2 regions of the Kitasatospora sp. NPDC085895 genome follow, and region 1 is predicted to be linked to the other one. Evidence: riboswitches for the same ligand, from Rfam matches in the RefSeq annotation. Region 1 holds a riboswitch; the other holds the start of a gene.
What was found. Region 1 has a riboswitch for cyclic di-AMP ahead of AB0442_RS10810 (NlpC/P60 family protein). Riboswitches for the same ligand answer to the same signal wherever they lie in the genome.
Positions count from the first base shown of each region.

Region 2: it holds a riboswitch for cyclic di-AMP, as region 1 does, so the genes downstream of both, AB0442_RS25630 (peptidoglycan DD-metalloendopeptidase family protein) here and AB0442_RS10810 (NlpC/P60 family protein) in region 1, are expected to answer to the same signal.

Region 1 is NZ_JBFBJY010000012.1:125,672-133,095, reverse strand. Features, by position in the region: gene AB0442_RS10830 (glycosyltransferase 87 family protein) at 1-416, shown strand, start outside; gene AB0442_RS10825 (PfkB family carbohydrate kinase) at 517-1,443, shown strand; gene AB0442_RS10820 (hypothetical protein) at 1,428-2,393, opposite strand; gene AB0442_RS10815 (C40 family peptidase) at 2,762-3,820, opposite strand; gene AB0442_RS10810 (NlpC/P60 family protein) at 4,058-5,125, opposite strand; cyclic di-AMP (ydaO/yuaA leader) riboswitch at 5,136-5,324, opposite strand; gene AB0442_RS10805 (NlpC/P60 family protein) at 5,684-6,712, opposite strand; gene AB0442_RS10800 (NYN domain-containing protein) at 6,904-7,424, opposite strand, start outside.
Region 2 is NZ_JBFBJY010000046.1:16,942-24,365, forward strand. Features, by position in the region: gene AB0442_RS25605 (ATP-dependent Clp protease proteolytic subunit) at 1-299, opposite strand, end outside; gene AB0442_RS25610 (ATP-dependent Clp protease proteolytic subunit) at 350-979, opposite strand; gene tig (trigger factor) at 1,265-2,656, opposite strand; tRNA gene AB0442_RS25620 (tRNA-Pro) at 2,916-2,989, opposite strand; tRNA gene AB0442_RS25625 (tRNA-Gly) at 3,154-3,227, shown strand; gene AB0442_RS25630 (peptidoglycan DD-metalloendopeptidase family protein) at 3,966-4,997, opposite strand; cyclic di-AMP (ydaO/yuaA leader) riboswitch at 5,003-5,165, opposite strand; gene AB0442_RS25635 (DUF6348 family protein) at 5,515-6,348, shown strand; gene AB0442_RS25640 (hypothetical protein) at 6,567-6,761, opposite strand; gene AB0442_RS25645 (PP2C family protein-serine/threonine phosphatase) at 7,198-7,424, opposite strand, start outside.

The sequences.
Region 1 (7,424 bases):
TGGTGTTCACCGTGACCAGCCGGGTGATCAGCCCGCAGTACCTGGTGTGGCTGGTCGGCCTGGCCGCGGTCTGCCTGACGGTGCGCGGCACCCGGCAGAAGCCGGTGGCGGTGCTGATCCTGGCGGCGACGGTGCTGACCACCGTCGAGTTCCCGATCCTGTTCGGCGCCGTGCAGCACAGCGAGCCGTGGGGCGTGGCCGTGCTCACCGCCCGGAACCTGCTGCTGCTGGCGGCCACGGTGCTGTCCTGCCGCCGGCTGTGGCGCTCCACCCGCGGTCCGGACGCCCAGGCCACCCTGGTGCTGCCGCCGGAGCCCCCCGTGAAGGGCTACCCGGTGCGCCCGGGCATCGCGTACGAGCAGGCGCTGCTGGACGACCTGGACCGCCCCGTGGGCCGTCCGGCGACCACCTCCTGACCGCACCCCCTGCTGCAAGTTCCTGAAAGACCTTGCAGGCCGGCCCGCGCGGCTGGCAGCATCGTCCGCTGTCAGCCGATGCCGCCCGTGGAGGTTCCGCATGCCCGACGACCCCGACCTCGACGTCCTGGTGGTGGGCGGTGCGGGCGTGGACACCATCGTCCGGGTCGACCGGCTGGAGATCCCCGCGGCGTCCGACGGGCTCGGGGTGCCCCCGGTGCACGACTACGCGGGCCACACCGGCAGCGGGGTCGCGCTCGGCTGCCACCGGCTGGGCCTGCGCACCTCCTTCCTCGACTTCCTCGGCGACGACCCGCAGGGCGAGCTGGTGCGGGCCGCCTTCCGCCGCGCGGGCCTGGACTTCCACCACCTGGTCTCCCCCGCGGGCACCCCGCGCGGGGTGAACCTGGTGGACGCCGACGGGCTGCGGTTCTCCTTCTACGACGGCCGGCACCCGGCCGACCTGCGGCTGCCCGCCGCCTTCTACCTGCCGTTCCTGGAGCGGGCCCGGCACGTCCACCTGTCGATCACCAACGTCAACCGGGACATGCACCCGGACATCGAGCGGCTCGGCGCCACCAGCTCCACCGACCTGCACGCCTGGGACGGCGAGAACGAGCACCACCGGCACTACGCGCTCCGCTCCGACCTGGTCTTCCTCTCGGCCGCGGGCTGCCCCGGGCGGCACGAGGAGGTGATGCGCTCGGTGCTGGACGGGGGCCGGGCGCGGCTGGTGGTCGCGACCGCGGGCGCGGCCGGCAGCTACCTGCTGGAGCGCGGGAGCGACACCGTCCGGCACGTGCCGGCGGTCGACCCCGGGGTGCCGGTGGTGGACAGCAACGGCGCCGGCGACGCCTTCGTCAGCGGCTTCCTCGCCGGCTGGCTGGCGGGCCGGCCGGTGGACGCGTGCATGCTGGCGGGCTCGGTGGCCGGCGCCCACGCCTGCACCGCGGCGGGCACCCACAGCGCCCTGATCGACGGCGAGGGGCTCGCCGCGGGCCTGGCGGCCGCTCAGCGGCGCAGCTGACGCACCAGCTCGGCCGACCAGGCCTTGGTGAAGGCGGGCAGGTCCAGACCGAGCTCGGCCTGGAGGACGCCGTCCAGCCGGGCGGGGTCGCCCATCGCGCCGACCGCCCGGTAGAGCGCGACGAGGCGCTGCGGTCCGAAGCGGTGCGCGACCGTCTCGCAGGCGAGCCAGGCCTGCTCGTAGGCCTGGGCGATGCCGGCGGCGCCGGCGGCGAAGTCGGCGTCGGCCGGCAGGGCGGTAGGCACCCGGCCCGCGGCGACGTCGCGGGCGAGCTCCGGCGCGATCTGGCGGGCGGTGCGGCCGGCGCCGCGGTAGCCGGTGTAGTCGGCGACGCCCTCCGAGAGCCAGAGCGGCGTCCAGCTGCGGGTGGCCGCGCGGGTGGCGACGTGGGTGGCCTCGTGGGTGATCACGACCTGCCGGCCGAGGTCGCTGAGGCCGCGGAAGGCCTCCGGGTTGACCATGATCCGGTCGGCGGGGGTGGCGGCGGGCTCGCCGCCGGCCGCGACGGTGACGGCGGCGATGCCTTGGTAGGAGCCGGCGGCGACGTCGAGCATCCGGGCGAACTGCGGCTCGGTGGCCGGGGTGAGGACGAGCAGCCGGCCGGGCCACTCCCGGCCCCACAGCTCGGAGACGGCGGGCACCGCCTTGTCGGCGACGGCGACCAGCCCGGCGAGCTCCTCGGCGGTGCCGAGGCCGAGCACCAGGCAGTGCTCGCCCTGGGCCGCCCGGACCTCGCCGAGGTCCCAGAGGGCGGCGCTGCCGTCCGGCTCGTCCGCGGAGAGCAGCCAGCCGGCCGGGCCCCGGTCGAAGGTGAGCCGCCGGGAGAGCACCGCGGGGTGCTGGTCGACGCCGCGCAGCCGGTGGGCGAGGCCGGCGGTGACGATGATCCGCCCGTCGGCGTCCGGTTCGGTGACGCCGCTGATCCGGTACTCGACGGCGGAGAAGGGCACGGCGGCGGCCCGGACGGCGGCCTGCTCCTGTGCGGCCCGCGCCGCGGGGGCCGTCCCGGCGAGCAGGGCGGACCGGTCGGCGCGCAGCAGGGCGCGGGCGCGGGTGGCGAGCAGGTCCTCGACGCGGGCCCGGACGCCGGCGCTCGGCGCGCCCTGCGGGTACAGGCCGGCCCGGTCCCCGGTGGCGGGCAGGGCGCGGGGCGCGGAGAGCTGGGCGAGGCCGCCGACGGCCAGCAGCAGGGCGGTGCGCCGGGAGATCCGGCCGTCGGCGGGCAGCGCGGACCGGCCCGCCGCGGCGCGCCGGGGCAGGTCGGTGACCAGGGGCTCGGCCTCCCCGCCGGACGGGCCGGGCTGCCGGTGGAAGGCGCTCAGACCCGCACCACCCCGCTGACGGGCATGGCAGCGACGCTCTCGTAGCGGACCCGGGCTCCGGGGTACGGGGCATGCACGACCACGCCGCCGCCGGCGTACATGCCGACGTGGTGCATGTCCTTGTAGAAGATCACCAGGTCTCCCGGTCGCGCCTCGGACAGGCTGACTCGCCTCCCCGCGTGTGCCTGCGCCTGCGAGGTGCGCGGCAGGGTGACTCCGGCCTGCCGCCAGCTCCAGTACATCAGACCGGAGCAGTCGAACGTGGAAGGGCCGGTGGATCCGTAGACGTAGGGCGAGCCGATCCGGCTGATCGCGGCGGCCAGGGCGGCGGCGGCGCGCTCGGAGGAGGGCGGCCGGTCGCCGAGGTCGATCCGGTCGGTGCCGTGCGCTGCGCTGCGGGCCGCGTCGGCGGCGTCGTCCGCGGCCAGCCGGGCGCGTTCGTCGGTGGTGAGGCCGCCGAGCAGCCGCTGGGCGTCGCCGAGCCGGCGCCGGACCTCGTCCTTGTGGTCGGCGAGCGAGCGGCGGACCTCTTCCAGCTCGGCGAGCTTGGCGGTGGCCTCGGCGCGGCGCTGGTCGAGCCGGCGCTGCCGGTCGAGCACCTGGTGCAGGGTGTCGCTCTGCCGGCTGGCGGCCTGGTCGAGGGCGCGGGCGCGGGTGAGGTAGCCGGCCGGGTCGGACTCCAGCATGAGGCGGACGGAGGGGTCGAGCCCGCCGTCGCGGTACTGGGCGGCGGCGACGGTGGCGAGGTCGGTGTAGAGCCCGTTCAGCTCTTCCTGGCCGGTGGCGATCTGGTCCTGCAGCTGGCCGGCCTCGGTCTGCAGGCGCTTCTGGTCCTCCCCCGCGGCGTTCGCGCGCTCGCTGGCCTGCTCGGCCTCCTCGTAGAGCCGGTCGACCTTCGCCCGGACGTCGGCCGTCCGCCGCCCGGGGTCGGCGGGGGCGCCGTGGGCCGCGGTGCCGACGGTGGCGCCGACGGCCGTGGTCGCCGCGGCCGTGAGCACCAGGGCCCGGGCGAGGGTGTGGCCGCCCGGCAGTTGGGGGCGTCGGTGCGCGGACATGCGGCGGCGGCTCCGTTCCTGCGGACGGACGGCCGCCGCCGCCCGGGTCGGGCGGGCGTCCTCGCGGACATCCGGGGGCAGACGTTAGCGAGTCCGGCCGGGCTAGTCCAAACCCTGCCAGCACCGAATATTTGACCTTCAATCGGACATTCTGCCGACGGGGCCGCCGGTGCGGCAACGGCCGCGGGCCCGGCCCCACAGGGGGGCCGGGCCCGCGGGGAGCCGCCGGACGGGCCGTCAGACCCGGACGATCGCCGAGATCGGCATGGCCGTCGCCGAGACGTAGCGGACGACCGCACCGGTGTGCGGCGCGTGGATGACCTGCCCGCCGCCCACGTACATGCCGACGTGGTGCTGGTCGCTGTAGTAGATCACCAGGTCGCCGGGCTTGGCGTTGGCGATGTTGGTGCCGATGTTGGTGCCCGCGCCGGCCTGGGACTGCGAGGTGCGCGGGATCGAGACGCCGGCCTTGCCGTACGCCCACTGCATCAGACCGGAGCAGTCGAAGGTGCTCGGGCCGGTCGCACCGTACACGTACGGGGCGCCCAGCGCGGACTTTACGGCCGCGATCGCCTTGGCGGTGTACGAGCCCGAGGGCACGTCCGCACTGCCGAGGTCGGGACGGGCGGTGTCCCGCGAGGCGCGGTCCGCGGTGGACTTGGCCGCGGAGGCCGCCTTCGCCTCGGCCGCGGCGAGGTCGTCCTTCTCCTTCTGGGTGAGGGTGTTCAGCAGGGCGCTGGCCTTGGCCAGCTTGTCCTGGAACTCCTCCTTCTTGGCCTTCAGCGCGCGGGTGCTGGTGTCCAGCTCGGCGAGCTTGTGCTCGGCCTCGGCCTTCTGGCCGTCCAGCTTGGCCTGCTCGGCCTTGAAGGACTTGAGGGTGTCGGCCTGGGTGGCGCTCATCCGGCTGACCGCGCCGGCCTGGCCCAGGAACTCGCCCGGGTTGCTGGAGAGCATCAGCTGGACGGTCGGCGAGATGCCGCCGTCGCGGTACTGCTGGGCCGCGACCTCGGCGAGGCGGCCCTGGACGCCACTGACCTCCGCCTGCTGGCGCGCGACCTGGTCCTGCAGCTGGGTGACCTGCTTCTGCAGGTCCTGCTGCTTCTGCTCGGCCGCGAGGTAGGCCTCGTTGGAGGCCTCGGCCTGCTCGTTGAGCTGGTCGACCTGGGCCGCGACCTGCTCCTTGGTGGGGGTCGGGTCCGCGTGCGCGCCGGTCTGCGAGGAGAGGGCCACCGCAGTGGCGGCTGCCGCAGTCAGGATCGAGGCGCGGGTACGGCCGACGGGCTTGGGACGACGATGGGACGCCACGAAGGCGGACTCCTTCTTCCTCACACCGCCTACCGGGTGAGCTGACGGGTTCGGGCCGGAAGCATTGCCCTACGACGCCTCACGCCCGCACCCGCCCGTCCGCGGTCCGACCGCGGCCCGGCCGGCGCGGCCGACCTGACGCCGATTCACCCCGGGGGAAACGTGGTTCCCCGGCTCCGTTCGACAGCACCCCCGCAGGGGCTCCCCGTGGACGGTCGGGACCGTCCTGCTGCGTCGCGGACTCGGCGGCGACCACCGCCGTCGCCCGGGTTGGGCGAACCACTGTGCGGTGATCCGTGGGGATGACCCTAGTAACCGATCCGTGATCCGTTCAAATCCTTGTCAGAAAAACGACGGGGAAATGTTGTCGCGAAAATGTGATTGCGACCGCCGGTGACCGGCGATCCACGCTCGGCTGACGCGATGTCACCCGTCGGCGGACAAAACGCGACGCCCGGGCGTGTCGGAGATCACACGGTGATCACGACGCGCCCGGGCGTGTCATGCGGCATCAGAAACGCCGCAGGTGAGGCTTATGTCCGAATTGCTACCGGAGGGTCAGACGCGGCGGATCGTCTTGATCGGCAGGGTGTCGGCGTCCATCACCTTCACCACGTCGCCGGTGTGCGGCGCGTGCACGACGAGGCCGTTGCCGATGTACATGCCGACGTGGTGGGCGTCCGAGTAGTAGATGACGAGGTCACCCGGCTGGGCGTCGGCCAAGGAGGGTACCCGGGCGCCGACGCTCGCCTGCGACTGCGAGGTGCGCGGCAGCGACACGCCGGCCTTGGCGTACGCCCAGACCATCAGACCGGAGCAGTCGAAGGAGTTCGGGCCGGTGGCGCCCCAGACGTACGGGGTGCCGCGCTTGCCCATCGCCGCGGCGACCGCGGTGGCCGCGTAGCCGGAGGCCGGCGGCAGGCTGCCCAGGTCGTAGCGGCTGTCGCCGCGCGAGGCGCGGTCGGTGCCGAGGACCGCGGCGCGCTCGGCGGCGGTCAGCGTGCTCAGCAGGCTCTGGGCCTCGGAGAGCTTCTTCTGGACCTCCGACTTGGCGTCGTTCAGGACCTGGGTGGAGCGGTCCAGCTCGGACAGGATGGCGGCGGCCTCCTGCTTCTGCTGGTCCAGCCGGCGCTGCTGGTCCCGCAGGCCCTTCAGCGTCGAGGCCTGGGTGTCGGTGGCCTGCTCGTTGCTGGACGCCTTCGCGAGGTAGTTGTCCGGGTTCGAGGAGAGCATCAGCGCGACCGTCGGGTCGACGCCGCCGGTGCGGTACTCGTCGGCCGCGACCGCGGACAGGCCCGACGCCACCTGGGAGAGCTGCTCCTGGCTGCGGGCGATCTGGTCCTGCAGCTGGTCGGCCTGCTTGCGGAGCTGGTCGGCCCGCTCCTTGGCGCCGTTGTACTTCTCGGCCGCCTGCTCCTGCTCCTCGAGCAGCTTGTCGACCTGGACCTTCACCTCGTCCTTGCTCGGCTTCGCCGGCGCGGCGTGCGCGGCGGCCTGGGCCGACAGGGCGACCGCGGTCGCGGCGGCAGCGGTGAGCACGGTGACCCGTGCGCGGCTCGGCTGCTTGGGACGGCGGTGGGAGGCCAAGGGACTAGCTCCTTCTTCCTGCTGGACTCACCCGATCGGGTGGACGTCCGGAAAATAGGTTTGACGCCAGACCCTAGTGAAGATCCGCCTCCTGCGCCACTCCCGTGCCGGGCGAACTTGGCGCGGAACGCTGGATTTCACCACCCCGACACAACCCCGCCACCCGGCCCTCCACCTGGGCCGACGGCCCGTCAGGGCCGGGCGAGCCGGTTGAGCAGCAGGATCGACGCGACCGGGCGTGCACCGGCCTTCCGTACGCCGTCCGCGACCTCCCGATCCGTGGAGACCACCACGACCGGCCGGCCCTGCGGCTCGGCCCGCACCAGGCGGCGGATCAGCTCGTCCGCGGTCTCCCCGGTGCGGCTGAAGCGCACCCGGACCCCGCGCGGCGGCGCCATGATCACCGGGACGTCGAGGTCCTGTCCGTCGAAGACGCAGGTGACCTCGGCCTGGGTGCGCTGCGCGAGCATCGCCAGACCGCCCAGCAGCCGCATCCGCTGCTGCTCCAGCGGCAGCGTCGGGTACCCGGTCTTGGTCACGTTGTAGCCGTCGACGACCAGGTGCACCTGAGGGATCGCCAGCAACTGGTCGAGCAGTGCGGGGTCGTCCTCCGCCAGACCGCGGCGCGCCACGTCGTGCGGGTTGGCCGAGCCCGGCTCGACCGCCTCCACCAGGTCGGCCGGGCGCAGCTGCGCCACCGGCAGCGCCAGCT
Region 2 (7,424 bases), on a different contig from region 1:
TGCATGGTGTCGTAGATGGCCGTGAGGGCCGTGAACGAGCCGCCGGGCGAGTTGATGTACATCTGGATCTCGCGGTCCGGGTCCATCGACTCCAGGCACAGCAGCTGGGCCATGATGTCGTTGGCCGAGACGTCGTCCACCTGCGAGCCGAGGAAGATGATGCGCTCCTCGAACAGCTTGGCGTACGGGTCGTACTCGCGGATGCCCTGGGAGGTGCGCTCGACGAAGCGCGGCACGATGTAGCGGCCCTCGGCGCGGGGGCCCTGGAACTCGCCGCGCGGCGTGTAGGGAGTGTTCATGGGGTGTTCGGTCCTCCGAAGCGTGCGGTCTGGAAGTCTGGGGCCGGCCGTCAGGCGGTGAAGCCTGCGCCGGTGCCGCCGCCACCGGGGACGTCCGCGGCGCTGTGCATGATCTCGTCGATGAGGCCGTACGCCTTGGCCTCCTCCGGGGTGAACCAGCGGTCGCGGTCGGAGTCAGCGGTGATCTGGTCGAAGCTCTGGCCGCTGTGGAAGGCGATCAGCTCGGACATGCGCTTCTTGGTGCGCAGCAGCTGCTCGGCCTGGATCCGGATGTCGGAGGCGGAACCGCCCAGACCGGCGGAGGGCTGGTGCATCAGGATGTTGGCGTTGGGCAGCGAGAAGCGCTTGCCCTTGGCGCCCGCGGTGAGCAGGAACTGGCCCATCGAGGCCGCCATGCCCATCGCGATGGTCACCACGTCGTTCTTGATGTACTGCATGGTGTCGTAGATCGCCATGCCCGCCGAGATCGAACCGCCCGGGGAGTTGATGTACAGGAAGATGTCCTTCTCCGGGTCGGCCGCCAGGAGGAGGAGCTGCGCGGTGATCTTGTTGGCGATGTCGTCGTCGACCTGCTGGCCGAGGAAGATGATGCGCTCGTTGAGCAGCCGGTTGTAGACCTGGTCGCCCAGGCCGCCGAGCACGTCACCGGCGGCGGCGCGCGGCGCCGTCAGGCCATCCATCTGCATCTGCGGGAACGTCACTTAGCCACCTGCTCAGTCGATCTGCGTGTGTGTCGCTGTCCACCGACCCTAACGCGCAGGCCGCGGCTCAGAATCCCCCACGCAGAACTGTTCGCTGTGAGCGCAGGGTGCGCGCGGAAATACGGGAGACCGGGTGGGTGGGCGGGTGGCGACCGGGCGGGTGGAGACCGGATGGGGCGGGCGGGCGGCGGGCGGGAACCCCCACGACACGACCCCGGCCCGGACACCTGGGGTGTCCGGGCCGGGGTCGTACGGGTGTGAGGATCAGGCCTCGGTGGCCTCGTCCTCGACCTCGACGGTCTCGACGGCGTCGGTGGCCTCGGTCTCGTCCTCGTCGTCCTCGAAGGAGACGGTCTCACCGTTGCTGTCGGTGACGGTGGCGGCCTCGACGACCAGGGCCAGCGCCTTGCCGCGGGCGACCTCGCCGACCAGCAGCGGAACCTGGCCGCCCTGGACGATCTGCTGGGCGAACTGGTCCGGGGTGAGGCCCGAGCCGGCGGCGCGACGGATGAGGTGCTCGGTCAGCTCCTCCTGGCTGACGTTGAGCTCCTCCTTCGCGACGATCTCGTCCAGGACGAACTGGGTCTTGATGCCCTTCTTCGCCTGCTCCTCGGTCTCCTTCTCGTAGTCCTCGACGGACTTGTCCTGGGTCGCGAGGTAGGTCTCGAGGTTCATGCCCATCGGCTCGAGCTGGTGGTGCTCGAGGTTGTGCTTGCGGGTCTCGACCTCGTCCTTGAGGAGCTTCTCCGGGTACTCCATCTCGACCCGGGTCAGCAGCTCGTCCAGGACCTTCTCCTGGGCCTGGGTGGCCTGGTCGAACTCCTTCATGCGCTCGAGGCGCTTGCGGGAGTCCTCCTTCAGCTCGTCCAGGGTGTCGAACTCGCTCGCCAGCTGGGCGAACTCGTCGTCGAGCTCGGGGAGCTCCTTCTCCTGGACGGCGGTCACGGTGACGGTGACCTCGGAGCTCTTGCCGGCCTGGGTGCCGCCCTTGAGCTCGGTGGTGAAGGTCTTGGACTCACCGGCGGACAGGCCGATCACGGCGTCGTCGATGCCGTCCAGCAGGCGGCCGGAGCCGATCTCGTAGCTGACGCCGGCGGCGGTGCCGTCCTCCGGCACCTCGCCGTCGACCTTGGCCTCGAGGTCCACGACCACGACGTCGCCGGCCGCGGCGGCGCGCTCGACGTCCTTCACGGAGGAGAAGCGCTCGCGGAGCTGCTCCAGCGACTTCTCGACGTCCTCGTCGGCGACCGAGACGGCGTCGACGGTGACCGAGATCTCCGAGAAGTCCGGAAGGGCGATCTCCGGGCGGACGTCCACCTCGGCGGTGAACTTCAGGTCGCCGCCGTCGGCGATCCGCTCCACGCCCTCGATGTCGGTGATCTCGGGCTGGCCGAGGACCTCGATCTTGCCCTCGTCGACGGCCTGCGTGTAGAAGCGCGGCAGGGCGTCGTTGACGGCCTCCTCCAGCACCGCGGCACGGCCGAAACGCTGGTCGATGACGCGAGCCGGGATCTTGCCCTTGCGGAAGCCCGGAACCGTGACCTGCTGGTTGATCTTCTTGTACGCCGCGTCGAGGCTGGGCTTGAGCTCCTCGAAGGGCACCTCGACGGTGAGTCGAACCCGGGTCGGGTTCAGAGTCTCGACGGCGCTCTTCACGGTTTGGTCTCCTATGGGCTTGCGGTCAGGTTGTCTCCGCCAGACGTCCGCGGCCGGAACGGCCGGTCGGTCGGGCGAGACGGGCGATGGGCGATTGGGGCTGCATCTCCCGTACGGGGGTGGACGGTGAGCGTGACTCCTCGCCCTCGGGCGGCTGCCGCCTGTGTGCATGCCACAGGTACCACCGCCATCGGCCCATCCTACCGGTACCACGAAAGCAACAGGGCCCCGCCCGCCTGACGAGACCCTGCCGAAAGCGTCGGGGTGACCGGATTCGAACCGACGGCCTTCCGCTCCCAAAGCGGACGCGCTACCAAACTGCGCCACACCCCGTAGTGCCGAAAGAGAGAGTACACGCCGGTCCGGGCCCCCTCGCCGTAATATCAGCAGGCACAGGAGCGAAAGCGGTGTGCATTCGGCCGACCCGACCAGGTAGGCTGACCCCCGTCCCCGAGGCCCGCACCGGCTGAGGGGCGACGTGCCGTCAACGCACGTACGCGGGCGTAGCTCAATGGTAGAGCCCCAGTCTTCCAAACTGGCCACGCGGGTTCGATTCCCGTCGCCCGCTCCAACACGAAGGCCCCAGCTCAGCGACATGATCGCGGAGCTGGGGCCTTCGTCGTCCGTGGCACTCCCGGAGCACCGCGCCGCGGGCTCGGGTCCATGGCTCGAAGGCGACGCGACTGCCGCACCGTACGGACTGCTCCCCCGGCGCGCAGCTCATTCGGCGCCACGGGCGGTGACCGCACGAAGAGGGCCCGACCTCCCGTTCGGCGAACGTGCACGGATCCTTGGGAGAGGTCTCGGCGCACGAGGTGCGCAAGGTGGTGCAACGGTTGCCGCACTCCGCGGCAACCTGCCGACGGGCACATGCCAGAGAGCGGTCGTACGCACAGCCGCGAAGACGCTCTTCGCACCGGGTCCGCGGAACCGGACGTCGCGAGGACGACCCGGGTGGCGTTCGTGGCGCCGGTCTCCGGGGTCGTCGTCGATGGGGTTTGGCCGGTCAGCCCAGGTGGTGGCGGGTGACGGCGGTGGCGACGGCGAGCAGGACGGCGGCGCGCTTCGCCCCGGTCGGCCGTTCGGGAACGTTCTGCCGGTCGGGGGCGTGTTGCCCGCCGTACCGGGGAGCCGCGCCGGCGCGGCGCGGGAGCGGTGAAGTGCCCGTGCGGCACGGGAGGTTGGGAACGGCCGAGGCCCGGCCCGGGATCACAGGATCCCCGGGCCGGGCCTTCGGATGCCGCGCGGTGTGCCTCGGCGGCGCTGCCTCGGCAGGGTTCGCGTCAGCGGAGCGCGTCAGCGGTGTGCGTCAGACGCGGACACCGTGGGCGGCGAGGTACGCCACCGGGTCGATGTCGGAGCCGTACGACGGGGTGGTGCGGACCTCGAAGTGCAGGTGCGGGCCGGTGACGTTGCCGGTCGCGCCGGAGAGGCCGATGATCTGGCCGGCGGTGACGGTCTGGCCGACCGAGACCTTCAGGGCCGAGAAGTGGGCGTACTGCGAGTACTTGCCGTCGGCGTGCTTGATGACGACGTTGTTGCCGTAGGCGCCGCCCCAGCCGGCCTCGACGACGGTGCCGGCGGCGATCGCGTGGATCGAGGTGCCGGTGCTGACGGCGAAGTCGACACCGGTGTGGTAGCCGCTGGACCAGTTGGAGCCGGCCTTGTGGTACGGGGTGCCCAGGGAGGCGGCGACCGGCGCGACGTAGCCGGAGGCAGCGGCGGCGGGCTTGGCGGCCTCGGTCTTCGGCGCGGCCGGCTTGGCGGCCTCGGTCTTCGGCGCGGCCGGCTTGGCGGCCTCGGTCTTCGGCGCGGCCGGCTTGGCGGCCTCGGTCTTCGGCGCGGCGGGCTTGGCGGCCTCGGTCTGGGGGGCGGCCGGCTTCGGCGCGGCCTGGACCGGGGTGCGCTTCTCGGAACGCGAGGCGGCGGCGTCGGACTTCTTCGTCTCGGCCTGCGGGGCGGCGGCCTGAACGGCGTGGCCGCCGACGGTCAGCTTCTGGCCCGGGAAGATCAGGTTCGGGTTGCCGCCGATGACCTGCCGGTTGTCCTGGTAGAGCTTCTTCCAGCCGCCGTCGACGTGCTGCGCGTTGGCGATCTTGGACAGGGTGTCGCCACGGACGACCTTGTAGCTGGCGTCGGCGGCCTGAGCGGCGTCGGCGGCCGGAGCGGCGGCGGGGGCCTCGGCGTGCGCGGCGGCCGGAGCGGCGGCGGCCGGAGCGGCGGCCGGGACGGCGCCGTGGGCGCTCGCGGCGGAGGCGGCGGTGACGGGGATGGCGATGGCGGCGGCGGCCACACCGGTGGCGACGGCGACGCGGGACAGACGGGTGCCCAGAACGGACATGGGGGTGTTCCTCTCCGACGCCTGCGAGGTGAGCTGTCGGGTTCGGGCGGGGAGTTCGCCCGGTCGCGGAAATGACGCGACTTCACCCCAAGCCGTCCCGGATCACCGGGTGCGGCACTTACCTTGGGTCCCCCGCTCCTGCCGTGCACGGAAGGGTGCGTGACCCCGGACGGCGGCAGGACTCGGCGTTCCGCCCGGTGGCCCGCCCGGCCGGTGTGGCCGGGCAGGCTCCGAGGAAAACCGATGGGCCCCTCCGGAGGCAAGCTCCCCGTCCCCAACGGCCCCCCGGGGCCCTCGCGGGGGTCACTCTCCGCCCGCCGTCGGTGGGCGGAGCGCAGTCGCCGCAGTGACCGTACGTGTCCGGACCATCAGCAGTCAGGCAAATCGGACACCCCGCGTGGCTGCCCGCTCGCGGCCCGGCACGGATCATGGCCCGCCCGGTGACGCTGGTCACCCGGGGGGCCGATAGCCTCGCTCCCGAACGGTGTTCGACCCCTTTTCGAGCGAGGAGCCCCGGGTGCGCGCGCAGTCCAGGCTGGATGTGATCCAGCGCAGCGTCGTCCGGGAGATGGCCCGGTTCGGTCAGCGGTTCACGGTCGAGGGCAGTGTGGTCCGCGGGCCCGGGACGACGGCCGTGGCGGTGCGGGAGCACCCGGGCGAGGGCGGCGGCGCGGGGCACGTCGACCTCGGTTTCGCCTTCGACGTGGGGCGGGCGGACGGCCCGGTGGTGTGGGACTGCACGGCGGGCCTCGGCCGGACGGAGGAGGAGCGGCTGGAGAGCGCGGTGCGGATGTGGGCGACCACCACCGCGGCCGCGGTGGTCGAGCTGCAGGAGGGCCGCGGGGCGCACGGCGACCACGTCCGCGCGGCGCGGTTGCCGGGCTGGCGGGCCGTGCAGGGGCCGGCCGCCGTCTTCGGCTTCGACAGCGAACGGCTGTCGGAGTGGCTCGCCGGCCACCGGTTGTTGCCGGAGCTCGCCGGGGTGCTGGCCCCGGAGCTGGCTCCGGACGGTGCGGAGCCGGCCGTGACAGGTGTGAAGCTGTTCCTGGGCGGCCGGGCGGGCGAGGACGTCGCCGAGGTCCGGGTCAACGGCGCGGTGTCCGAGTCCGCCTCGGCGGCGCTGCGCGCGCTCGGCTGGCCGCGCGGCGAACGGCTGTGCTGGGCACGGCTGTTCGTGCTGATGGTGCCGGAGGGCCGGCCCGTCGGGGAGGCCCCCGCGGCAGTCCGCTCCGCCCCCGTGGACGCCGGCGGCGCCCGGCCCGCCGGGGCCGTGGGGAACACCGGGATCGCCGCGCCCGCCGCGCGGCCGGGGGTGCTGGCCCGCTGGCGGCGGGCCCGGGCCGGGCGGTAGGTCCGGACGGCCGGACGGCTCACGACGGCGGTCGGCCCGGGTCTGGCGACACCCCCGGGGCGGACGGGCACGACCGGCTCGGACGCCACGGCCGGACCGGAGTCGGAACCCGGCCCGCGAGGGCGGAGTCCGTCCCGCGAAGGGGACTTCGGCCCATCGGAACGGACCACCGGAGCGGAGTTCGCCCGCCGGGGGCGGAGTCCGGCCCGCGGGAGGGGTCAGCTCGCGACGGAGGAGATGGTCTTCGCCAGCTGGTTGAGGAAGTCCTGGATCGGCCGGGCGGCCGTGGACTGGCTCACCATGAAGCCGAAGAGTGCCGCGATGATGGCGTGGCTGGTCTTCAGCTGCTTGTTGCGGATGAAGATGACGACGATGACGCCGAACAGGAACAGCGCGGAGACGGAGAAGGCCACCCGGACTCACTTCCTCAATCTGTGGCGGGGGTTCGTGCTGGAACCCCGTGTCGGAACCGGACCGCGGCCTGCGCCGACCGTCCCTGGCACGAGTCGACCGATCCCGCCGCCGTGGAGGCGTCCGCGGCGCCGGTGACGCCTGCTGTCTGCCGCACCTCTCGCCCCCCGTCCCCCGAGCATCGACCAGCCCACCCGGACTCAGTGTGGTCGTTCGTGCTGCCTGCGTAAAGGACTAGCCGGGAGCCCGGAGCGAAGATCCTGCCATGTGAGACGAATTTCCGCCGACCGAGACGATAGCCGATGTCTCCTGACGAACCGTCGGCGGGGGCGGGGTGGAACGCGCCGGAACGGCCGATCGACAGGCCCGGGGCCCGCGGTCCGCAGGTGAAGAGGTTGTCAGGATTGGCCGAAGATCACTCCCGGGGGTTGACAGGCGCTACTGCCGCCCCACCAGCAGCACGGCGCGGTCGTCGTTGACGTCCTTGGCGACGGTCTCGATGAGGCGGCCCGCGGCGCCGCGGAAGCCGTTGACGACGAGTCGGTCGGCCTCGCCCATCAGCCGGTCCATGCCCTCGGCGAGGTCGCGGCCGGGGATCTCGACCATGCCGTCGGTGCACAGCATCAGCACGTCCCCGCTGTCGAGCCGGCCGCGCAGGCCCTCGA